3 regions of the Xenorhabdus sp. KJ12.1 genome follow, and region 1 is predicted to be linked to each of the others. Evidence: riboswitches for the same ligand, from Rfam matches in the RefSeq annotation. Region 1 holds a riboswitch; each other region holds the start of a gene.

Region 1 (8,130 bases):
GTTTACTTATCCAATGATATCTAAATATAAAAAGAATATTTCCATCCCCAAAACGGGGATGGAAAAAATAGGTAATTATTTTTACTGACTGAATTAAGTCAGAATTAGATTGCAACCGGTGCTTTAATACCCGGATGCGGGTCATAGCCTTCGATTTCAAAGTCTTCGAATCGATAATCGAACAACGATGCTGGCTTACGTTTGATAACCAGTTTCGGCAATGCGCGCGGTTCGCGGCTCAGTTGGAGTTTCGTCTGTTCCATGTGGTTGTTATAAAGGTGAGTATCACCACCCGTCCAAACAAAATCACCCACTTCCAGATCACACTGCTGAGCCATCATATGCACCAACAATGCGTAGCTGGCGATGTTAAATGGTAGCCCCAAGAAAACATCACAAGAGCGCTGGTAAAGCTGGCAGGACAGTTTGCCATCTGCCACATAGAACTGGAAGAAAGCATGACATGGTGCCAGTGCCATTTTATCCAGTTCTCCGACATTCCAGGCAGAAACGATGATCCGACGCGAGTCCGGGTCACTTTTCAACTGTTCAATAACGCTGGTCAGCTGATCAATCTGGCGGCCATCCGGTGCTCCCCATGAACGCCACTGTTTACCATAAACCGGGCCTAAATCACCATTTTCATCAGCCCATTCGTCCCAGATACTGACGCCATTTTCATGCAGGTATTTGATATTAGTATCACCATTCAGAAACCATAACAGTTCATGAATGATGGAACGAAGATGGCAACGCTTGGTTGTCACCAGCGGAAAACCCTCCTGCAAATTGAAACGCATCTGATGACCAAAGATCGAAAGTGTTCCTGTGCCTGTGCGGTCATCTTTTGCTGTGCCTTCTTCCAGCACTTTTTTCATTAAATCCAGATACTGTTTCATTTTGCCTCTTGTACCTTGTCTTTCTGCGTATTTTTTCGCGTATTGTTGCCGGTATTATTGTTGCTGGGACGTTTATAGGCCCATATCATCATCAATATCCCGACTAAAATCATTGGGATGGAAAGGATTTGCCCCATACTGATCCCATCAAATAATCCGAGCTGGGCATCAGGCTGACGGAAAAACTCAACGATGATGCGGAATGCACCGTAACCGATCAGGAATAATCCTGAAACGCTTCCCATCGGGCGTGACTTACGGATAAATAAATTAAGGATGATAAACAGTACGATGCCTTCCAGTATCATTTCGTACAGTTGTGAGGGGTGACGGGGCAGAACACCATATTTTTCCAGAATAGGCCATAAAGAAGGGTCTTTAGTTGCCAGTGCGATGTCTTCACTTTGAGAGCCGGGGAACAACATTGCCCACGGTGTATCAAGCGTGACACGCCCCCACAGTTCGCCATTGATAAAGTTACCAATGCGCCCCATCCCTAAGCCAAAAGGCACCAGTGGAGCAACAAAATCGGCGGTTTGCAGGAAGTGACGTTTCGTCCTGCGGGAGAACCACCACATGGCACAAATAACACCGATCAGCCCGCCGTGGAAAGACATCCCGCCATCCCATACCTTAAACAGATACAGGGGGTTCTCCATAAACACCGGGAGGTTATAGAACAGAACATACCCGAGACGCCCGCCGAGGAATACACCGACAAACCCCGCATACAACAGGTTTTCTACTTCGTTCTTCTCCCAGCCACTATTTGGTTTTGCTGCCCGACGATTTGCCAGCCACATGGCAAAAACAAAGCCAACCAAATACATAAAACCGTACCAGTGAAGTGATACCGGCCCGATTGAGAATATGACCGGATCAATATTAGGAAATGCCAGATAGCTAGTGCTCATCGTTCCCCACTAAAAATAATGTTGTGTGAATGCCCTAAGGCAGATCATTGTAAATAACAGATCACCGTAAATAACCGATCACCTTAAATAACAATGGTAAATAATAGCATGGGCGGCTAAATGCCACCACGCACCAGCCCACCAAGGCCGTGGGTTTCCATAAAAGCAGAACAGATTTCTTTCACCTGTTGGGTGGTTTCTGCTCTCAGGATTTCCTGAATAAAATAACTCAGTTCTGCGGAATCTAAATGATGTAATAGGTATTTAATTCGTGGAATACTCCGACCGCTCATGCTCAGGCAACGATAACCCAAACCAACTAATATCAGCACCCCCATCGGCAAACCCGCCATTTCCCCACAAACACTAACGGGTAAACCAATGCGCTGACTTTCATCAACAATCTGTTTTAAGGCCTTAATCATTGCCGGATGAAGATTGTCATACAAAGAAGCAACATGGGTATTATTACGATCTACCGCAAGTAAATACTGAGTTAAGTCGTTGGTACCAATAGAGATAAAATCAACACGTTTCTTCAATTGTGGTAACAGCAGGATCAGAGAGGGCACTTCTACCATGACGCCAATTTGTGGCATCGCAATGGTTGTGGCAGCGGATTGTTCAACTTCTGTCTTTGCCCTGTTGATCAGTTTTTTGGCTTCATCAATCTCTTCAATACAGCTTACCATCGGCAACAATATTTTCAGATTTCCGATCGATATATTCGCTTTCAACATCGCCCTAAGCTGGATCAGAAATATTTCCGGTTGATCCAGCGTTATGCGAATTCCCCGCCAACCAAGGCAAGGGTTTTCTTCATTAATAGGCATATAAGGAAGATGTTTGTCAGCGCCAATATCCAGTGTTCTCAATACAACTGATTTGTCAGGGAAAAGTGTCAGCATTTCCTGATAGCGATTTTTCTGTTCATCTTCTGATGGAAAACCGCTGTGCAGCATAAAAGGGATCTCAGTACGATACAACCCGACGCCATCAATACTATCGCCTATTTGTTGCTCATATTTCAGGCTCAACCCTGCATTGAGTTGAACCCGCACCCTCTCTCCACTTTTAAGCCGGGCTTTTTGTTGCTGCCCCCCTTCGGCCAGTTTACTGAGAACCTGCTCTTCTTCAATGATCTGGCGATATTCCTGAACAACCAGCGGCTCTGGATCAATGAAAAATTCTCCCCGATAACCATCCAGAATCAACATTCGGTTATGCAGCAATTCCGGATGAATATCAGCACCCATAATCGCCGGTATTCCCATCGCCCTGACTAAGATTGCAGAATGTGAATGCGTTGCCCCATCACGCACAATAACACCCACCAGCTTATCCTGCGGGATTTCAGCCAGTAAGTTAGCGCTGAGTTCATCTGCCACCAGAATAAAACGCTCTGGCCACTGGCTATTGCCGGTAAAATCATCGTCCAGATGAAAGAGTAACCGCTGCCCGAGCGCCCGTAGATCAGAAGCCCTTTCCCGCATATAGGCATCCTGAAGATTGGCAAATTGTTCCGCATATTTCTCCACAACACTTTTTACCGCCCACTCTGCGATAAAACCATTATCAACTGAGTGGAACAGATCCTGTTTAAGTTTCGGATCATTCAGTAAGTGGGAATAGAGATCAAAAATAGCAGCACTTTCTTTCTGCGAGCTGGCAGTAAAGCGTTTACTTATCCGGCGACATTCTGCTGTTGCCTGCTCAAGCGCACGGGTCAGGCGGGAACGTTCTGCCTGATAATCGAGTGTTAACGCTTCAGATACCTGCTCAAGTGATGGCTGGGAACAATCCTGCCAGCCCTGAGCCATCGCAATACCCTGAGAGACCGCCAGTGCTTTGATGTGGGTCTGACAATACTGACTTGATAATCCACGAACCTGGGCCTGAGCAAGGATCGCCGCCAATTGCATGGCAAGAGTCACCATAAAAGACTCTTCACTTTCATCAAACGAGCGCCGCTCATTTTGTTGAACGACCAGAATCCCCTGCAATTGGCGGCGGTAGATGATCGGAACACCTAAAAAGGCCCGGAGATTCTCTTCTTTTACTTGAGGAATATATTTGAAGCTGGGGTGATCACGTACATCAGCAAGGTTGATTAACTCTGACAAGCGCCCGACTTCACCCACAACACCTTCGTCAAAGGAGAGGCTGACCGTGCGCTTTCCCGGCTTCTTCAACCCCCGGGTTGCCATCAGGTAATAACGCTGGCGCTGATGATCGGCCAGATAAATAGAACAAACATCCGTGTTCATTGCTAAACAGGTTTCATTAACTAACAGCTCAAGCGCTTCCGATAAATTCGTTGCCATCGCAACCTTTTCAACAATTTCCCGTAAGCGCATGAGCATAACAATTACCTAACTTCTTCTACGACGATAATAGGCTGAGTAGGGTTGTGGCGCTGATTCCTGTACTGGCATCACGATGGAGGAAAACTCTTTCATCACACGGCGATACACATCCCGTTTAAAGGAAACAACCTGCCTGACAGGGTACCAATAACTCACCCACCGCCAACCATCAAATTCTGGTGTACTACTGCGCTGCACATTAATCTCTTTTTCACTGCAAAGCAGCTGCAATAAAAACCAGCGTTGCTTTTGCCCTATACAGACGGGCTTTGTATCCCAACGCACCAAACGTTTGGGTAATTTGTAACGCAACCAGCTACGAGTGGAGGCTAAAACCCGTACATCTTTGCGACTTAAACCAACTTCTTCGAACAACTCACGATACATCGCTTGCTCTGGCGATTCTCCCGGATTGATACCTCCTTGGGGGAACTGCCATGAATGCTGTCCATAACGGCGGGCCCACAGAACCTGCCCCTGACGATTACAAATTACAATTCCTACATTCGGGCGGTAGCCATCATCATCGATCACCAGACTACCTCTCGATAAAACGAATTTGAAAAGATAGCTAATTGTTTCACACTCCCCTCAAGCGGTAAACCTCTATACCTAATGGATTTAGAATTGCATCCCGGCGGTAAGGAAACACCCCTTTGGAACTCGGATCTCCGCCTATTTATAAAACGATAGCAGGAATGTGAGCACAGCCAATAAATCAGAAAAAATAGTCAGAAAGATGTCAGATATATTAATGAGGCTTTGCAGTCACTACTTTAGCCTCTACAATATGCTCATCTCAACGGGGTGCGATTGTTGTCGGACAACATCGCTGAGAGCAAACCCGTAGAACCTGATCCGGTTGGTACCGGCGTAGGGATTTGAGCCACTACTCATTGATATATAGCAGTCATTTTATCAGACACTTTCTCAAATCCTTTACCAACCTGCTGGTCACTTGTTTAATTATGAGTGCTAATAACGATTATTAATAACCACTATTAATAACGACAGGAGAGCAAAGTGTTTAAGCGTTTATTTTCCCGGTTGATCGCAATCAGTGCATTATCGGTTTCTGCATGTGCCTTTGCTCAGGCAGCACAGGCTAAGCCTACACTGACTGTTTATACTTATGATTCGTTTGCCTCCGAGTGGGGAGCAGGCCCGGCTATTAAAAAAGCTTTTGAATCCGAGTGTGACTGTGAATTAAAACTCGTTGCGCTGGAGGATGGTGTTTCTTTACTGAACCGTATAAGAATGGAAGGTAAAAAAACCCAGGCTGATATCGTGCTGGGTTTAGATAATAACCTGATTCAGTCTGCTCAACAGACAGGGTTATTCACCCCTGTCAGCATTGATACCACAAAATTAAAACTGCCTTTCACCTGGAATAACAGTACTTTTATTCCCTACGATTACGGTTATTTTGCTTTTATTTACAATAAAAACACCCTGCCTAATCCCCCAAAAAGTATGGCTGAGCTCATTAACAGCCAGCAGAACTGGAAGATTATTTATCAGGACCCGCGCACCAGTACCCCCGGCTTAGGTTTTTTACTCTGGATGCAGGAACTCTATGGTGATAAGGCCGCACAAGAGTGGCAGAACATAGCCAAGAAAACGCTGACGGTAACTAAAGGCTGGAGTGAAGCCTACGGGTTATTCCTGAAAGGAGAAGGCGATATGGTGCTCAGCTATACCACCTCACCGGGCTATCACATCATGTCCGAGAAAAAGAATAATTATGCCGCAGCCATATTTGATGAGGGGCACTATTTACAGGTTGAAGTTGCTGCACAGCTGGCTTCAAGCAAGCAGCCTGAACTGGCTCAGAAATTCATGCAATTCATGCTTTCTCCAGCATTCCAGCAAGTTCTTCCGACTACACAGTGGATGTATCCTGTTACTGATATTCCTCTGCCAGAAGTGTTCAAACAACTGCCTGTGCCAGAGAAATCACTGCAATTCAACGCAGATGAAGTGGCAAAACACCGAATACAATGGATCCGTACATGGCAAAGTGCTGTAAGCCGTTAATCGCGGGTTGGTTATTGCCGGGGGTAATTGCCTCCGGCCTGTTGCTCCTCATTGCGCTTTCCGCTTTTGGTGTACTGTTTTTTTATGCGCCTGAAAGTCACTGGCAGGTATTTCTGAATGACAGCTATTTGTGGCATGTGATTCGTTTTACTTTCTGGCAAGCATTTTTATCCGCCTTATTTTCAGTGATACCCGCCATATTTCTGGCCAGAGCGCTCTATCGCCGCCGTTTTCCGGGCAGAACGCTTTTCCTACGCCTGTGTGCCATGACGCTGGTTCTGCCGGTTTTAGTCGCTCTGTTTGGCATACTGACTGTTTACGGACGCGTTGGCTGGCTGGCCAGTCTTTGCCAGTGGATAGGGATTGAATACCATTTCACGCCTTACGGCCTTCAGGGTATTTTACTCGCTCATATTTTCTTCAATATGCCGATGGCTACGCGCTTATTACTCCAGTCACTGGAAAATATTGCAATAGAACAACGGCAGCTTGCAGCTCAGCTTGGTATGAATGAGTGGCAACATTTTCGTTTTGTCGAATGGCCTTACCTGCGCCGCCAGATTTTGCCAACAGGCGCACTGATTTTCATGCTGTGCTTCGCCAGCTTTGCCACCGTACTGACATTAGGCGGCGGCCCTTCTGCAACTACGATTGAGCTCTCTATTTATCAGGCTATCAAGTATGACTACGATCTGGGTCAGGCCGCCTTGCTCGCACTTATCCAGCTCTTTTGCTGTCTTGGTCTGGTGTTACTGAGCCAAAAGCTTAAAGGCATACTTTCGGTAGGTTATGGGCATCAGCAACAATGGCGTAACCCACAGGATTCCTGGTCGAAAAAGTTATGTGACGGATTGCTTATCACTATCGCATTACTGCTTCTGCTCCCGCCATTACTGGCGGTCATCATGGATGGGCTGAACAGCGCGGTGTTAGATGTTCTCAGTAAACCCGAATTATGGCAGGCGTTCACAACCTCCATTGTTATCGCACTGGGAGCGGGGTTGTTGTGTATCTTCCTGACGATGATGCTGTTATGGAGCAGCCGCGAATTATACCTGCGTCATTTATCGCGCTGGGGACAAGCTCTGGAAAGCAGTGGCTTACTGATTCTGGCGATGCCGGGTATTGTGCTTGCGACAGGCTTTTTCATTCTGCTGAATAATACCATCGGGTTACCTGATTCTCCTTACGGGCTGGTTATCCTGACCAATGCCTTAATCGCAATTCCCTATGCGTTAAAAGTACTGGATAACCCAATGCGCGATCTGGCAGCGCGCTACAATCCATTGTGCCACTCCCTGAATATAAAGGGATTCAATCGCCTGCGCTGGATCGAGCTTAAAGCCCTGAAAATCCCGCTGGCACAGGCTTTGGCTTTTGCCAGTGTGCTGTCAATCGGGGATTTTGGCATTGTGGCGTTATTTGGTGACGAAAATTTCCGTACCCTGCCTTTCTATCTCTACCAACAAATCGGGGCATACCGCAGTCAGGATGGAGCAGTCACTGCTTTCCTTCTTCTGCTCCTCTGTTTTATTTTGTTCAGCGTGCTTGAACGCTTACCGGGCCGACGCCATGATTAAACTTGAAAATGTGACTTATACCTATGAACAAATTGCCATGCATTTCAACGTCAGTATTGAGGCGGGTGAGCGCATAGCCATCCTCGGCCCGAGTGGGGCGGGTAAAAGTACATTATTAAGTTTAATCGCAGGATTTCAGTTCGCAGAACGCGGTGATATCCGGCTGAATGGGGAAAATCATACCAATACATCCCCTTCCAATCGCCCGGTATCCATGCTGTTTCAGGAAAATAATCTGTTTTCCCATTTAACCATTGAACAAAATATCGGTCTGGGTTTACATCCCGGACTTAAATTAAGTGTTCAACAGCAGCAAACACTGCAACAAATTGCA
Region 2 (8,130 bases), on a different contig from region 1:
TAATGCCAGCCTTGAACAAGCCTTTGCATGATTTGAGTTAGTGGAATGGCTACAAACCGGTCAGATAAAATGCTTTTATGATGGATTAATGCCCGAATATAAAAAGTAAAATAAAGGTATTACGGAAAAGGAGATGCAAATGGAAGATTTGTTGGAGTTTTTCGCGGCACTACTGGAGTGCATTTATCACATCATAAAATGCATACTTACATTTTTAAAATGGATAATGGAAAATATCTTTAATTTTTTTATGGTTATCGGGGTTTTATTCTGTATTGTCATTGCGGGAAGTATCGTTAAATTTATTTTTTATAGTAGCTTCTTGGTATTGGTTTTATCAGTTTGTAAATACCGAAAAAAAATAAAAAGATATCTGAATGAAAAAGGTTTCTTTAAATAAGTATAGAGGCGATTATCCCTCACCCAATGTGCTATGCAATGTGGATGAGGGACATGAGCTTATTTCTTATCCCTGCCTTCCCAAATAATTATCCCAATCTTTCCAGACTGGCTGTAAGCCCGATCTGACCAGTGCTTCGGCAACCTGTTGCACAGAGCGGTGGTCATTCGGAGAGAACTGCTCCAGTTCGTGATGATCACTTTCGACATAACCACCCGGCTGAGTCTTAGAACCAGCACTGACACTGTTTATCGCCAGAGGTACAACATGATCGCGGAAATAAGGTGACTCACGGGTAGAAAGTGAAAGTTCAACATCCGGTGCCAGCAGGCGGAATGCACAGATCAGTTGTACCAGTTCTGCATCATTCATCAGGGATGCGGGCTTAATCCCGCCAGCACAGGGACGCAGGCGTGGAAAGGAGATGGAATAACGGCTTTTCCAGAACTGTTTTTGCAGGAAAAACAGATGTTCTGCCACCATATAGCAATCAGTTCGCCAGTGAGGTGATAATCCGATTAATGCGCCCAGACCAATTTTATCAATGCCCGCCCGCCCTAGCCGCTCAGGGGTTTCCAGCCGCCAGTGAAAATCCTGTTTTTTTCCCTTGAGATGGTGCAACTGATAACTCGGTTCGTGGTAGGTTTCCTGATAGACCAGTACAGCATCTAATCCCAGTGTTTTCAGTTCGGCATATTCCTCTTGCGCCAATGGCTGAACTTCCATTGTGACTGAACTGAAATAGCGGTGTATTAAGGGAAGGTAATGGCGAAAATAATCCATGCCGACCTTTTTCTGATGCTCCCCTGTTACCAGCAGAATATGCTCAAATCCCAGCTTTTTCAGCGCCTGACATTCAGCCTCAATTTCCTGTTCATTGAGCGTCTTACGTTTGATGTGGTTACTCATGGAAAAACCACAATAGGTACAGTCATTGGCGCACAGATTGGAAAGGTAAAGTGGGATATAAAATCCCACGGTATTACCGAATCGCTGACGGGTTAATTGTTGTGCCTGCTGAGCTAATGGTTCAAGGTAGAGAAGGGCTGCGGGTGAGAGCAGTGCCATAAAATCATTCAGTGTCAGGCGCTCACTATTTAGAGCGTGCTCAACATCATGGCGGGTTTTACTATTGATGCTCAGCGTGATGTCATCCCAGTCCAACTGTTGCCAGCGATGGCGGAAAGTCTGCTCTGCCACGGTATTGCTGCTCATAAAGCCCCCAGAAAATCGGTCAGTGGACTGGAGGCTTCTGCATGGAATTTCTGGCTTGCCACTCCTGCCTGATGAGCGAGTTCGCCTGCTTCAATGGCGGTTTTGAATGCCTGCGCCATTTTAACCGGATTACGGGCAACGGCGATTGCAGTATTGACCAAGACAGCATCGGCTCCCATTTCAATGGCTGCCAGTGCATGGCTTGGAGCACCAATACCGGCATCGACAACCACAGGAACATTGGACTGCTCAATGATAATTTGCAGAAAATCCCGAGTGAGTAAGCCCTTATTTGAACCAATAGGCGCTCCCAATGGCATGACAGCGGCACAACCCACTTCTTCCAGACGGCGGCACAGAACCGGATCTGCGCCACAGTAAGGCAGAACTACAAAACCTTCCCTGACTAATTGTTCCGCTCCTTTCAGGGTTTCTATCGGATCAGGTAATAGATATTTCACGTCAGGGTGGATTTCCAGTTTGACCCAGTTAGTGCCCAGCGCCTCCCGCGCAAGGCGGGCAGCAAAAACCGCTTCTTCTGCGGTTTTTGCTCCGGAAGTATTGGGCAGGAGTTTAACCCCCAGCTCCTGCAAGGGAATGAGAATGCCATCATCTTTGCCTTGCAGGTCAATCCGTTTCATCGCCATTGTGACTAACTGGCTACCGGAGGTGCGAATGGCTTCAATCATCAGTCCGGCATTGGCAAATTTTCCTGTGCCTGTAAACAGACGGGAATGAAAGGTGGTATCAGCAATTTTTAACATGGTTAACCTCCGGCATTAGCCCCCCGCAATGGCCTGAAACAGCAGGATATTATCCCCGTCATTGAGCTGGTGGGTGCGCCATTCTGAGCGGGGGATGATGGTCTGGTTAATAGCCAGTGCAGTACCTGACTGGGTACGTTGCATATGTTCCAGTAATTGCTGAACTGTCATGGGATTATCTGTCGGCGTATCCAATGTGATCGTTTGATCGTTGACAATAATGTTCATGCGATTTCTGTTCCTGAAACGGTTTTATCTGTGCCTGCAGTTTTATCAATGATTGGGCGTGTTCCGCATACCGGACATTGTGGTGAGGGGGTTAGTTGTAACGTACTCCAGTTCTGTTTTCTGCCATCAAACAGTCGCAGTTTTCCATTCAGATAAGAAGGGAGACCCGCCAGCATTTTAATGGCTTCCAGCGCCTGTAACGTTCCAATCACACCGACCACCGGCCCTAAAACACCCGCAGTGCGGCAGTTACGCTGAGGCTCTTCCTGATCGGGATAGAGGCAGGCATAGCAGCCATGCTGATAAGGTGGTTCGAATACCATCAACTGACCACTGAAACCGACGGCGCTGCCACTGATAAGAGGTTTACCAGTTTCGATACAGGCGGCGTTAATAGCATGTCGGGTTGCCATGTTATCGCTACAATCCAGTATCAGATCGACCTGCCGGACGAGGTTTGTCAGTGATTTTTTATCCAGTCGTTCATTAATAACGGTTGTATTAACCAATGGGTTCAGATCAGCCAGTTTTTGTGCCGCCAGAGTGGCCTTACCTGCGGGAATATCAGCCGTGCGATAGAGGATCTGACGTTGCAGATTTGAAATATGTAATTTGTCATCATCGGCAAGATAAAGGTGCCCTACTCCTGCTGCCGCGAGGTAGAGTGAGGCAGGAGAGCCTAATCCCCCCATCCCGACGATTAACACTTTGCCGTTTTTTAATTTTTCCTGCCCGTCCGGGCCGATATCTTCCAGTAATAATTGACGGCTGTATCGCATAAATTCCTGATCGTTCAACATAAGCGCCTCCGATCATTTTCTTCAACGTTTTTGTCAGATGTCCCTTCAACTAAATGAAGCAACCTGGCTGTCGCCTGTCGCCAGTCTTTTGCTTTGGTGATAGCACTGACCAGCGCTACACCACCGACACCGGTCGCGACCACATCAGGGACTCGTTCCAGTGAAATACCACCAATAGCCACTGTCGGGAATTCAGGGGTGAGTGCTACCTGATGTTTCAGGGCGATTAAACCCTGTGGTGATGAGGGCATCTCTTTGGTTGTGGTCGGGAAGATATGCCCCAGTGCAATGTAGGATGGGCGCAAGGCTTTTGCCCGCGCCAGTTCCTGCTCGTCATGAGTGGAGATCCCCAGCCGAAGCCCGGCTTGTCGGATGGCACTGAGATCAGCAATATCTAAATCCTCCTGCCCCAGATGAACGCCATAAGCATGGTGTTTGATTGCCAGACGCCAGTAGTCGTTGATAAACAGGCGCGCGTTGTATTGCTTCCCTAACGCAATCGCCTGCCGAATGTCATGCTCTACCTGATCTTCGGGCAGATCTTTAATACGCAGTTGCAGCGTTCTGATACCGGCTTCCAGTAACCGCTCAATCCATATCAGTGAGTCCACCACGGGATATAACCCCAACCGGTGTTCGGTTGGAGCAAAGGAGGCTGTTTCAGGGCAAACGGTTTCAGATAAAATCGCTTCAGACTGATTTAACATCGTTGATATCCTCAGCCCGGTGATACAGTTCGCTGCCATGTATCCGAAATTCTTCGGACATCTGTTCCATACCCGATTGTTGTTCCAGTTTTGCGGCATAGTCCCGCACATCCTGTGTAATTTTCATTGAGCAGAATTTCGGCCCGCACATGGAGCAGAAATGGGCAACTTTACCGGATTCCTGAGGTAATGTTTCATCGTGATAAGCGCGGGCGGTGTCAGGATCAAGGGCCAGATTAAACTGGTCTTCCCAGCGGAATTCAAAACGCGCTTTTGACATGGCGTTATCGCGGATTTGAGCACCGGGATGGCCTTTCGCTAAATCTGCCGCATGAGCTGCGATTTTGTACGTGATTAGCCCTTGTTTCACATCTTCTTTGTTTGGCAGGCCAAGGTGCTCTTTAGGCGTGACATAACAGAGCATGGCACAGCCGAACCAGCCAATCATAGCTGCACCAATACCGGAGGTGAAATGGTCATAACCCGGCGCGATATCGGTTGTCAGTGGCCCTAATGTGTAGAAAGGCGCTTCGTGGCAGTGTTCCAGTTCTTCCGTCATATTGCGGCGGATTAATTGCATCGGAATATGTCCCGGCCCTTCGATCATCACCTGAACATCATATTCCCAGGCGATTTTGGTCAGTTCACCCAGTGTATGTAGTTCGGAAAACTGTGCTTCATCATTGGCATCCTGAATGGAACCGGGACGTAAGCCGTCTCCCAGAGAAAGGGAAACATCGTAGGCGGCACAGATTTCACAAATTTCACGGAAATGGGTATAGAGGAAGTTTTCCTGATGATGAGAGAGACACCATTTCGCCATAATGGAGCCACCACGGGAAACAATGCCTGTCAGTCGTTTGGCGGTCATCGGAACATAGCGCAGCAGAACGCCGGCATGAATAGTAAAGTAATCGACTCCCTGTTCCGCCTGTTCCAGTAACGTATCGCGGAACATTTCCCACGTCAGGTTTTCCGCAATGCCATTGACTTTTTCCAGCGCCTGATAGATGGGGACTGTACCAATTGGCACCGGGCTATTACGCAGTATCCATTCACGGGTTTCGTGGATATAGCGCCCGGTGGAAAGATCCATTACGGTATCCGCGCCCCAGCGGGTAGACCAGATCAGCTTCTCAACTTCTTCTTCAATGGAAGAGGTGACGGAAGAATTACCGATATTGGCATTCACTTTCACCAGAAAATTGCGCCCGATAATCATCGGTTCAGATTCTGGGTGGTTAATGTTGGCAGGAATAATCGCACGGCCCGCAGCGACTTCCTGTCGCACAAATTCCGGCGTAATGTTTTCCGGTAAGTTGGCACCGAAACTTTGCCCCGGATGCTGCTGGAGAAGCACTTCACCGCGGATACGTTCACGCCCCATATTTTCCCGCAGGGCGATAAATTCCATCTCCGGCGTGATAATGCCTTTACGAGCGTAGTGTAATTGGGTAACGCGTTCGCCAATTTTCGCTTTCAAAGGGTGGGGACGATGGTGAAAACGCAGATGATCCAGTCCGGCATCCGCTAGGCGCTGTTGGGTAAAATCAGAGCTGAGGGTTGTGACAGGCTCTGTGTCATTGCGCTCTTCAATCCACGGCTGGCGGATTTTCTGTAAACCTGCGTGTACGTCCAGTACGGCTTCAGGGTCGCCATAAGGGCCGGAAGTATCATAAACAGGTACGGGTTCATTTTCCTCAAATTGGGGCGCTTCTTTTGTCCCGCCAACCAGTGTAGGAGATACCTGAATTTCACGCATAGGAACCTGAATATCCTCGCGTGAACCTTCCAGATAGATACGACGTGAATTGGGGAAGGTAACACCCTGAATTGAATTGATAAATTCCTGTGCGGCATCCCGTTGGGCTTTACGTGGACGTGCCGGATGAGTTTTAGGGGAGATATCAGTTGTAGGGATAATATCTGCGCTGGAGGTGACGGTATCATTAGTAATAGCATTAGACATAGCAAATTCCTGACTGTGTGATCGCCTGTAATCAGGCTTAAGTTGAGAAAATTGCTTGTCTGGAGCTCGCAGGGAGTAATGATGATTGCTGAACAGTGTTATCTGGCAGAAGATCTGTACAGAAGCAATAAAGCATATCAGCAGAGGGATTACTCTTGTTCCCTTCGCGGGTATTAGCCCGATCAGGTTCTGCGGATCCCGAATAAACGGTCTCAGCCTGTGTCCACCGTGATATACGCTGAACGCTAGGCACTCCGACAAGAAAACACCCCAGAGTATAAAGGGGATTATGGAAACTGCAACCGGAAAACCGAGCCTTTTGTATTGGCCCGATGTCAGGTATTAATATTAATTCCGTGGCGCTAACGCCCAGCTCAATTGCTTCCAACCATGTTTTTCTGCTGCTGACTGCAATTTTACATCCGGATTCACGGTAAATACTTCACTGGCAAAGAAACACATCGGCAAGTCGTTCGATGAGTCTGTGTAAAAAGAGATATGTTGTGGCGATAAATTCTGTTCTGTCAGCCATTGCTGTAAGCGGGTAACTTTCCCTTCCCGGAAAGTTGGGACACCTTCAATATCGCCGGTATAACAGCCATCTTTCATGACCATATCAATCCCCATGGCGGTTTTTACGCCAAATACAGCCGCGATTTTTTTCACCACGAAAGAAACAGTAGCAGAAATGATAATGACGGGAATATTTTGTTGGCGGTAAATATCTAATTGTGTTTTCGCTGCGGGGTAGAAGAGAGGTTTGATTGTCGTTTCTACAAAATCTGTCAGCCAGATATCAACTTGTTCATGGGGTATTTGGCAGAGGGCTTGTAAACTGACTGACAGATATTCCTGCATATTCAGTTTCCCTGCACTGTAATCCGATATCATTTTCTGGTCTGCTTCTATAAAGCGGGGGTCAGTAATGATCTGCTTTTCCCATAAATAATTCGTCCAGAGTAGACTGGAATCCCCACGGATCAGGGTGTCGTCCAGATCAAATATGGCAACCTGCTGTGACATAGTTGTTATTCCTCAAATCTGAAATCGACAGGATAAGGTCGATTGAAAGAGAATCAAATATTTTATTGCTACGGCTTAATGAACACCCGAAAATATGCACATTCAGAAGCATTGTTAATATAACAGATTGCAGACAGAATACGATGAAGAGGAGTATGCTGTAATGATGTTAATCTTGGTTAACATTTAATTAACACTGACTTGGTTAATATATTCTTAATTAACGCAGCATATGACACAACACATGATGGAACCAATGATGCAAAAAAAACTGACAGGTATAGAACGAGGCTGGTGGATTGTCAGTCTTGAAAACAGAGTTTGGCTTCCGCAGGGAGACTTACCACTGGGTACTGCTGAGAGCTGGTCATTGCAGGGCCTTGTCGCCTACGTGATTGGCGAGTGGTTGGGAGAAGTAGTGTGGCTCATCCGTCATAAGATGGCATCAGAGATGTATTCTCCCCGCCGGATTGCAGAACAGGATCCTCAATTATTTCAGTTGGTAGGGCGCGGAGTCCAGTTGGCGGAGTTTTACCGCTCACATCGTTACTGTGGGTATTGCGGTCATGAAATGCAGCAGACTGAGCACGAGTGGGCCTGCCTGTGCCACCATTGCGATGAACGCTATTATCCGCAAATTGCTCCCTGCATTATTGTGGGTATCCGCCGTGAAGATCACATTCTACTGGCACAACATCAGCGTCATCGCAATGGTATTCATACCGTGCTGGCTGGGTTTGTGGAAGTGGGTGAAACACTGGAGGAGACGGTACATCGTGAGGTGATGGAAGAGAGTGGAATAAAAATCCGTAACCTGCGTTATGTGACTTCTCAACCGTGGCCTTTTCCTCATTCATTGATGATGGGGTTTCTGGCTGATTATGAGAGTGGTGATATTGAACATGACCCCGTTGAGCTGATCAGTGCGGATTGGTATCGATATGATGATCTTCCCCTGATCCCCGGGCCTGATACGATTGCCCGCCGTCTGATTGAGGAAACGGTCGCACTATGTCGTCAGAGC
Region 3 (8,130 bases), on a different contig from region 1:
GTTATTTATTTTCCAGATCCAATAAAGCAAAGACATAACTTGATAGTTTTAAAATGAGTATACTTTATCAGCCGGGCATATGCCCGGCTGATTTTTTTATAATGAATCTAATTTTATTAATCCCTGATAACAAAATTTTATTACATGAGAAAACTATGTGAAAATTTAAACTACAAAAATTGCATATAAAATGAATGTTATCCATTTTTCTCCATAAAATGTTTGCACTGAACTAATATCCGTGTAATAGGCTGCTTAAAGCTCAGTTTTTCTTGGGCTATAAACATGAAGTCAGCTTCTGACATATTTAAATAATAAAGGACGTCTATAAATTGAATAAAAGGGAATTCAACTGAACAATCTTTAATAAAGGATATACAAAATATAAAACAGCTGAATTTGGAGCAGTCATATTACACTCTCAGGTGTTAACAAATATACTCCATTCTTTTATCGCTTCTTCAATAAAGTTTAAAAGTTATAACTCTCTGCTGTATCTCTTAATAAGCGTGATAAACAGAATTATATATCAAAAAAATCAAAATACTTTCCAAGGGTTAAAATTCTATTTCTTTTTTAATTCATGGTGTTATGTAATATAAATACTTCTGGTTGACGTTAAATAAAAAGCAGATATTAATAATTTGAAATATGTGCTTTAGCTCGTGCCGCTGAAAAAAATGGCTTGCGATTATATAAAGAGTATGTGATAAAACACATGGGTAAACGAAGTACTATTTCTGTTAATGAATAGCAGCAATGAATACGGGTTCGTTTCTTTTTAATGCCAATCGGCTAATAAAGTGATTCAAAGGAAATTTTTGAAATGGCAAAAATCACTGGTACTGTGAAGTGGTTCAACGAGTCTAAAGGTTTTGGTTTTATTACTCCAGCTGATGGCAGCAAAGATGTATTTGTACATTTTTCTGCAATTATGAAAGATGGATTTAAAACATTGTCTGAAGGCCAACAAGTTGAGTTTGAAATTCAGGATGGTCCTAAAGGTCCAGCTGCTGCAAACGTGACAACTTTATAGTAATAAAAAGTAATTAAAAGTAATAAATTTATTTTTGCTGGTATTTTCATTGCCAGCTGAATATATATCGTTAATCTGTTTCATTATTTAACGATAACATATTGCAAATATCACTCTATTGGGATACTAATAGAGTGATTTTTATTTTGGCTCGGGGCGTTCTTAATTGAACTGAGAAGTACCCGTATTACCTGATCTGGATAATGCTAGCGTAGGGAAGTCTCGGTATATCCCATATCCGACAGATCTTGAAAGGCAACTTGAAAGAGAGTGGGTATTTTGATTGCCGCTTTTCCTGAGCTGGTCGCAGGAATCATCATCATGTCAATTCATTCATTGACCATTGCAGGAACTGATCCTAGCGGTGGTGCCGGCATTCAAGCCGATTTGAAAACCTTTTCTGCACTTGGCGTTTATGGCACAACTGTGATTACCGCCCTCGTTGCGCAAAATACCACTGGAGTGCAAGCAGTTTACGATATTGACCCAAGTTTCCTTGCTACTCAACTTGAGTCTGTGCTTTCAGATGTCAGGATAGACAGTATTAAAATTGGTATGTTATCGAATGTTGCTAATGTAAAAGTTGTCGCGGAAATGCTGCAACGTTACCCAGTTCCTTATACTGTACTGGATACAGTGATGCTGGCGAAGAGTGGAGATCCGTTACTGTCGGAAGAAGCTGCCACAGTTATGACAGAGTTACTACTACCTGTTGTTTCTTTAATTACTCCCAATTTACCTGAAGCGGCAGCACTGTTGAAATGTTCTTCTGCGGAAACAGAAGATGAAATGTTGCAACAAGGGCGAAAATTATTATCAATGGGTTGTCAGGCAATTCTGTTGAAAGGGGGGCATCTGGCTGACGGAGAAAGTCCTGACTGGTTGTTTACGCCTGAAGGAGAATGGCGTTTTACTGCTTCCAGAGTTAATACCCACAATACACATGGCACGGGTTGTACTTTGTCGGCGGCTCTTGCTGCATTACGACCACGTTATGAAGATTGGCAGAGCACAGTGCCAATTGCAAAAGCTTATTTACACAATGCCTTAGTGCAGGCAGATAAATTAGACGTGGGAAAAGGGATAGGGCCGGTACATCATTTCCATCAATGGTGGTAGTTACTGACCGTGAAAATGGGGATATAGCTATCCCCATATCTAATTTCTTTATTATTCAATTAATTATCCTGATTTTATCAGGCTATAGTGACGCTTTTGTCGAGGTAGACATCCTGTACTGAGTGGATCAGGGCAACGCCTTCTTTCATTGACTTCTTAAATGCCTTGCGCCCAAGAATTAACCCCATGCCTCCAGCGCGTTTGTTGATGACCGCAGTACGGACTGAATCACTCAAATCATTGGCACCAGAAGCTCCGCCGGAATTGATTAGGCCGGCACGCCCCATGTAACAGTTAGCCAACTGATAGCGAACTAAATCGATAGGGTGTTCTGTTGTTAATTCAGTATAGACACGTTTATCTGTGTGCCCGAAACCAATAGCAGTATAACCGCCATTAGTTTCCGCCATTTTTTGCTTAACAATATCAGCACCGATAGTGGCTGCCAGATGGTTTGCCTGACCGGTTAAATCGGCACTTGTATGGTAATCAACGCCATCTTTTTTGAAGGCAGAATTACGTAAATATGCCCACAGTACTGTGACCATTCCTAATTCATGAGCACGTTCGAAAGCAGCAGAAATTTCTTCTATCTGGCGGCGTGACTCATGAGAACCATAATAAATCGTTGCACCAACTGCAACTGCACCCATGTTAAATGCCTGTTCAACGCTGGCATATAAAGTCTGATCATATTCAGCGGGGTAGGTCAGAGTTTCATTGTGATTCAGTTTCACCAGAAATGGAATTTTATGGGCATAGCGGCGGGAAACAGATGCCAGAACACCATAAGTCGAAGCAACGCAATTACATCCTGCTTCAATTGCTAATTCAACAATATTTTTGGGGTCAAAATAGAGCGGATTTGCTGCAAAAGAGGCACTGGCTGAATGTTCAACTCCCTGATCAACCGGCAGAATCGAAAGATAACCAGTTCCTGCCAGACGCCCATGATTAAATAAAGTTTGCATTGAGCGCAATACCGCGTTTGGCCGATTGTTTTCGATCATTACACGATCAACAAAATCTGCACCCGGAATGTAGAGATTTTCACGTGGAATAGTGGAACATTGATGCTGCAATAAACTTTCTGCGTCTTTTCCTAACAACTTCACGATATCAGTCATGTTTAACTCCAGTTTGCAAAAGGCGCTACTGATTGTTGTTTATATTTGCATGGAGTACAAGGTGAGCAGGAAGGGAAGATGTAGTGGATCGCTTCAGTTGAGATTATACCCGTCGTCTTTCAAGTTGCCTCTTTGTTGGTTGTACTCATTTCCAGTCATCCAATGGCCTGGATTCATTCCCTTGTCGCTGCGATGTAACTTGGAACCATTGGGTATATTTTTCATAGTTAATGTTATGTTTATTAAAATTTAATTATTTCCCTCCTGTCATGCATGTGTATAGTGAGATAATATCAATCGACTCTGTTGGAAATAACTATCTCAAGGTGTTTTTCTAAAAATTCCTTCAGTATGTTGAATAAATATGAGTGATATTTATTCAAACCGATTTTTTTATTTACAATTAATTTTGTAATGGGTAGTGAGATAATTATTATTGACTGGATAAACTCAATAACTAGTAATTCAGTTAATGATTTTTTCTTGCTGATATTACTGATGATTTTTTGAATTTTAAAATTTTCAGGAAAAGAAAAGGCTAGCCCAAGGGAGATTGAGCTAGCCAAGGAGGTGGTTCCTAGTCTTACAGTGAAACTTTTTTAGTTCTTCATTTTTCAGAATGGATGATACGAGAAATAAAATAGTATTGATGTGATCTGTTTCTAAAAAAATGGAACTATTTCTGTAAAATTCATACTGAATTATTTTTTAGGAACTGTATTTGTATGAGGTGCTCGGGTATTACCCGATTTCAGATTACGGATAAGCAGCGCGTAATTCAGTTCAATTTCTTCAGGAACAGGCAAGTAAACAATATGACCGTCACCCGGAGCAACTTCGACAACCTGATTTTTTTTGTTTGTCATTGATGCCAGTACAAAGTTGATATTGCCTGCTGGCGTCATAATTTCAAGATTGTCACCAACGAGGAACTTATTTTTTACTGCTACTTCAGCCAGCCCGTTGATCCGATTGCCGGTAAATTCTCCGACAAATTGTTGCGTCTCTGATACTGAATAACCATATTCATAGGTTTGATAGGCATCGTGAGTATGGCGACGCAAAAAGCCTTCGGTATAACCACGATGAGCTAATCCTTCCAGCGTGCTCATTAAGGTTGGATCAAACGGTTTACCGGCAACGGCATCATTGATGGCACGGCGGTATACCTGAGCTGTACGGGCACAATAGTAGAAAGATTTAGTGCGGCCTTCTATTTTCAGCGAATGTACGCCCATGCCAGTCAGACGATCTACATGCTCCACTGCCCGCAAATCTTTGGAGTTCATGATATAAGTGCCATGTTCATCTTCAAATGCGCTCATATATTCCCCCGGACGTTTGGCTTCTTCTATCATGAATACCTTATCCGTCGGATTTCCCTGTCCTAGTGTCGGCTCAATATTTTTAACCGGAATAGGGTCATGGGTATGAACGATATTGCCTGTATCATCTTCTTTGCCTTCCTGCACATTGTATTCCCAGCGGCAGGCATTCGTGCAGGTTCCCTGATTAGGATCGCGTTTATTGATATAGCCCGATAGTAAACAGCGGCCTGAATAAGCCATACAAAGTGCGCCATGTACGAAGACTTCTAGCTCCATTTCAGGCACCTGCTGGCGGATTTCTGCAATTTCTTCCAGTGAAAGCTCACGTGAGAGAATAACCCGCGTTAAGCCCATTTGTTTCCAGAATTTCACTGTTGCCCAGTTAACCGCATTTGCCTGTACGGAAAGGTGGATATCCATTTCGGGAAAGGCCTCTCTCACCATCATAATTAAACCGGGATCGGACATAATTAGCGCATCAGGCCCCATTTCAACCACAGGCTTCAAATCACGGATAAAGGTTTTCAGTTTTGCATTGTGTGGGGCAATATTGACAACGACATAAAAACGTTTGCCTAATTCATGGGCTTCTTTAATCCCCTGAGCCAGTGTTTCATGGTTAAATTCGTTGTTACGAACACGCAGGCTGTAACGAGGTTGTCCGGCATAGATAGCATCTGCGCCATAAGCAAAGGCATAGCGCATGTTTTTCAGGGAGCCGGCGGGAGAGAGTAATTCTGGAGTAAACATATTATTAGCGTTCTCAGTCTGAGTTCAAATCAGACCTTATCCTTTATCATTACAAAGGGTAAGGTTAAAGAAGGGATTTTAGCGCTTATACCTTTTGTCTTTCAAGATTGTCTTGCAAGGTACATATCATAGATACAGAGGAAACAGATATGGGGAATGGATATGCTGACAAAAACGCGCCGCGGATGCGGCGCTATTAACGACCTACAACTAACTGCCTTTGGTCAAGTCCCGTATTTTATCGGTTACCCCGGTTTTCATCACAGACTGCATTCCTTTTTTCATTGTTGTTTCATCACCATAAGATTCACTAATACCAATAATCTGGTGATTTCTGGCTTTCAGGACAAAATATGTTTTGCCAGATTTATTTTTCCTCACTTCATGACGGGTTTTATCCGGAGAGTTGACTTGCACCGAGTGGATACCTTTATTGGCGGCAGCCTTAGTGGTGTACATCTCACTGCTGAGAATAATGTCACCATTTGCTGCTACCAGATTGAAGTAAAATTGCCCGTTCTTCGCTTTCTTAAGATCATAGTGACCAATAGCCATAAGAAATTCTCCTGATTGGGTAATTATCAGATTAAGTTTAGCCTGAAATTTATGCAGGTGAATTTTTTTAATAATAGTAGGTAACTTACATCAGGCGGCAAATTTCTGCTTCCCAGCGATATCCCAACCCGTAAATTGAGCGAATGAAAGATTTATCTTCATCCAGCTGTTCTAATTTTCTGCGTAGATTTTTTATATGGCTATCAATTGTTCGATCATTCACAATACGATGATCGTTATAGAGATTATTCAACAGTTGATCACGGGAAAAAACACGTCCGGGCTGACTGGATATGATTTTAAGTAACCGGAATTCAACCGGAGTCAGATCCAGCACCCGTTCAAGGTAGCGAGCCTGAAAATGGTTTTCATCAATCGTCAGTGCTCCCTGTTCGCTGACGATATCCTGCGGACGATAGCAGCGGCGTAAAATAGTTTTCACTCTGGCAATGACTTCGCGTGGGCTATAAGGCTTACAGACGTAATCATCCGCACCAATTTCCAGCCCCAGCAGCCGATCAATTTCTTCAGTTTTAGCCGTCATCATCACAATGGGGATATCTGAAAATTTACGAATTTCCCGACAGACAGATAACCCATCAAGGCCGGGTAACATCAGGTCGAGCAGAATAATATCAGGCTGGTGTTGCTGGACATGAGCAACCACCTCATCACCGCGCACCAACCATTGTGTTTGATAATTTGCAGTTTGTAGATAATCAACCAGTAACTGCCCCAGCTTAGGTTCATCTTCAACGATCAGAACGGTATATTGTGCACTCATTATTTCAATATCTTATTTGGTGTTTTCTGTTCAGAAAATTTGAACAAGGGTAATTCTACGTGAATCTGAATACCACCTAAAGGTGATATTTCAGCATAAATAAGACCATTGTGCGCTTCAATAATGTTGTAGCAGATTGCCAGTCCTAAACCAGAGCCTCCACTGGCTCGATTGCGGGAAGATTCGCAACGGTAGAAACGTTCAAAAATACGCTGACATTGTTCAGCAGTAAGACCGGGAGCACTATCCTGCCAGTTTAATAACCATTTTTGCTGGTTCACATACCCGTGGATAAGCACTGTTCCGTGATCAGCAGTATAGCGCAGGCTATTTTCCAGCAAATTATGGAATAGCTGAGTTAATCGCTTAGGGTCTGCAAATACTATTGTGTTTTGCGGTAAATATATTTCCAGTGAAATTTGTTTATCGGCAAAACGTCCACGATAAACCGCGACAGCGATTTGCAGAAGCTCATTGACATTAACCTGTTCTTTTCGATAAGTCAGGGAGCCACGATCCGTCAGGGATAGCAAATGTAAATCATCCACTAATTTTGTCAGAATGGTAACTTCTGTCAGTAACGACTGGATAGTTTCTGCTGTCGGCTGACGGACGCCATCCTGTAAGGCTTCCAGCTCACCACGCAGAATAGAGAGTGGAGTGCGTAATTCATGGGAGATATCTGCCATATAATCCCGGCGCATTTGTTCATTCTTTTCCAGCGTGCAGGCAAGGTGATTAAAATCTGATGCTAATTGCCCGATTTCATCCTGATCGGATGATGCAACACGCACGCTGAAATCACCGGAAGCCAGTTTATGAGTGCCTTCCACCAGCCGCTTGACCGGTTTCAAGAAAATGCGGGATAAAACGAAAGTTGCAATCAGAGCCAGCATAGTAGAGAAACCAGCGATAATCCAACTGGTCAGCTGTTGCTGCTGAGCAAAACGAATATCAGCCTGACGGGTAATTTTGTCCGAAGTACTGACAATAACCCAACCGACCACTTTATTCTGGTAATTTACCGGAACGCGGTAAGTTTCTTCCGACATATTGTCAGAATGACCCACTAACCGGTGCATATGGCTGTCAACTACCCAGAACTGGGAGCGCCAAGCACGGGGAGACAGTTCTTGCCGATTATCACTGTTTTGTTCGATATTTTGGATAATTTTAAAGATGGCCCGATCATTTTGGGTCAGGAAATCCCAGTTACCATATTGCTGATATTGTTCTGTTAATGCTTCGGCCAGCATTCTGGCACGTAGCTGGCTGTTTTGCTGAATATAACCGATGAATCCATACTGGAAACTGAGGCGAATGCCCCAGTGCATTGTCACTAATACCAGCATACAGGTAGCAAAAATAGCCAGAAACAGTTTGCCGCTGATCCCGGCTTTTATCCGCAATTTCACAACGATTTTATTCTCT

The links. Region 1 has a riboswitch for thiamine pyrophosphate ahead of thiB (thiamine ABC transporter substrate binding subunit). Riboswitches for the same ligand answer to the same signal wherever they lie in the genome.
Region 2: another riboswitch for thiamine pyrophosphate. It lies ahead of thiC (phosphomethylpyrimidine synthase ThiC); the one in region 1 lies ahead of thiB (thiamine ABC transporter substrate binding subunit).
Region 3: another riboswitch for thiamine pyrophosphate. It lies ahead of thiD (bifunctional hydroxymethylpyrimidine kinase/phosphomethylpyrimidine kinase); the one in region 1 lies ahead of thiB (thiamine ABC transporter substrate binding subunit).

The regions. Positions count from the first base shown of each region.
Region 1 is NZ_CAWNQH010000094.1:80,745-88,874, forward strand. Features, by position in the region: gene thyA (thymidylate synthase) at 105-899, opposite strand; gene lgt (prolipoprotein diacylglyceryl transferase) at 896-1,813, opposite strand; gene ptsP (phosphoenolpyruvate--protein phosphotransferase) at 1,930-4,176, opposite strand; gene rppH (RNA pyrophosphohydrolase) at 4,186-4,713, opposite strand; TPP riboswitch at 4,973-5,077, shown strand; gene thiB (thiamine ABC transporter substrate binding subunit) at 5,203-6,216, shown strand; gene thiP (thiamine/thiamine pyrophosphate ABC transporter permease ThiP) at 6,192-7,796, shown strand; gene thiQ (thiamine ABC transporter ATP-binding protein ThiQ) at 7,789-8,130, shown strand, end outside.
Region 2 is NZ_CAWNQH010000116.1:106,538-114,667, forward strand. Features, by position in the region: gene AACS92_RS19395 (DUF1349 domain-containing protein) at 1-41, shown strand, start outside; gene thiH (2-iminoacetate synthase ThiH) at 467-1,615, opposite strand; gene AACS92_RS19405 (thiazole synthase) at 1,612-2,379, opposite strand; gene thiS (sulfur carrier protein ThiS) at 2,395-2,607, opposite strand; gene AACS92_RS19415 (HesA/MoeB/ThiF family protein) at 2,604-3,407, opposite strand; gene thiE (thiamine phosphate synthase) at 3,401-4,114, opposite strand; gene thiC (phosphomethylpyrimidine synthase ThiC) at 4,098-6,083, opposite strand; TPP riboswitch at 6,226-6,350, opposite strand; gene AACS92_RS19430 (HAD family hydrolase) at 6,432-7,106, opposite strand; gene nudC (NAD(+) diphosphatase) at 7,366-8,130, shown strand, end outside.
Region 3 is NZ_CAWNQH010000064.1:11,202-19,331, forward strand. Features, by position in the region: gene AACS92_RS08885 (amino acid permease) at 1-38, shown strand, start outside; gene cspE (transcription antiterminator/RNA stability regulator CspE) at 827-1,036, shown strand; TPP riboswitch at 1,179-1,271, shown strand; gene thiD (bifunctional hydroxymethylpyrimidine kinase/phosphomethylpyrimidine kinase) at 1,358-2,155, shown strand; gene fbaB (class I fructose-bisphosphate aldolase) at 2,233-3,282, opposite strand; gene AACS92_RS08905 (hypothetical protein) at 3,576-3,848, opposite strand; gene trhP (prephenate-dependent tRNA uridine(34) hydroxylase TrhP) at 3,984-5,360, opposite strand; gene AACS92_RS08915 (YegP family protein) at 5,571-5,915, opposite strand; gene baeR (two-component system response regulator BaeR) at 6,001-6,699, opposite strand; gene baeS (two-component system sensor histidine kinase BaeS) at 6,699-8,102, opposite strand; gene mdtC (multidrug efflux RND transporter permease subunit MdtC) at 8,111-8,130, opposite strand, start outside.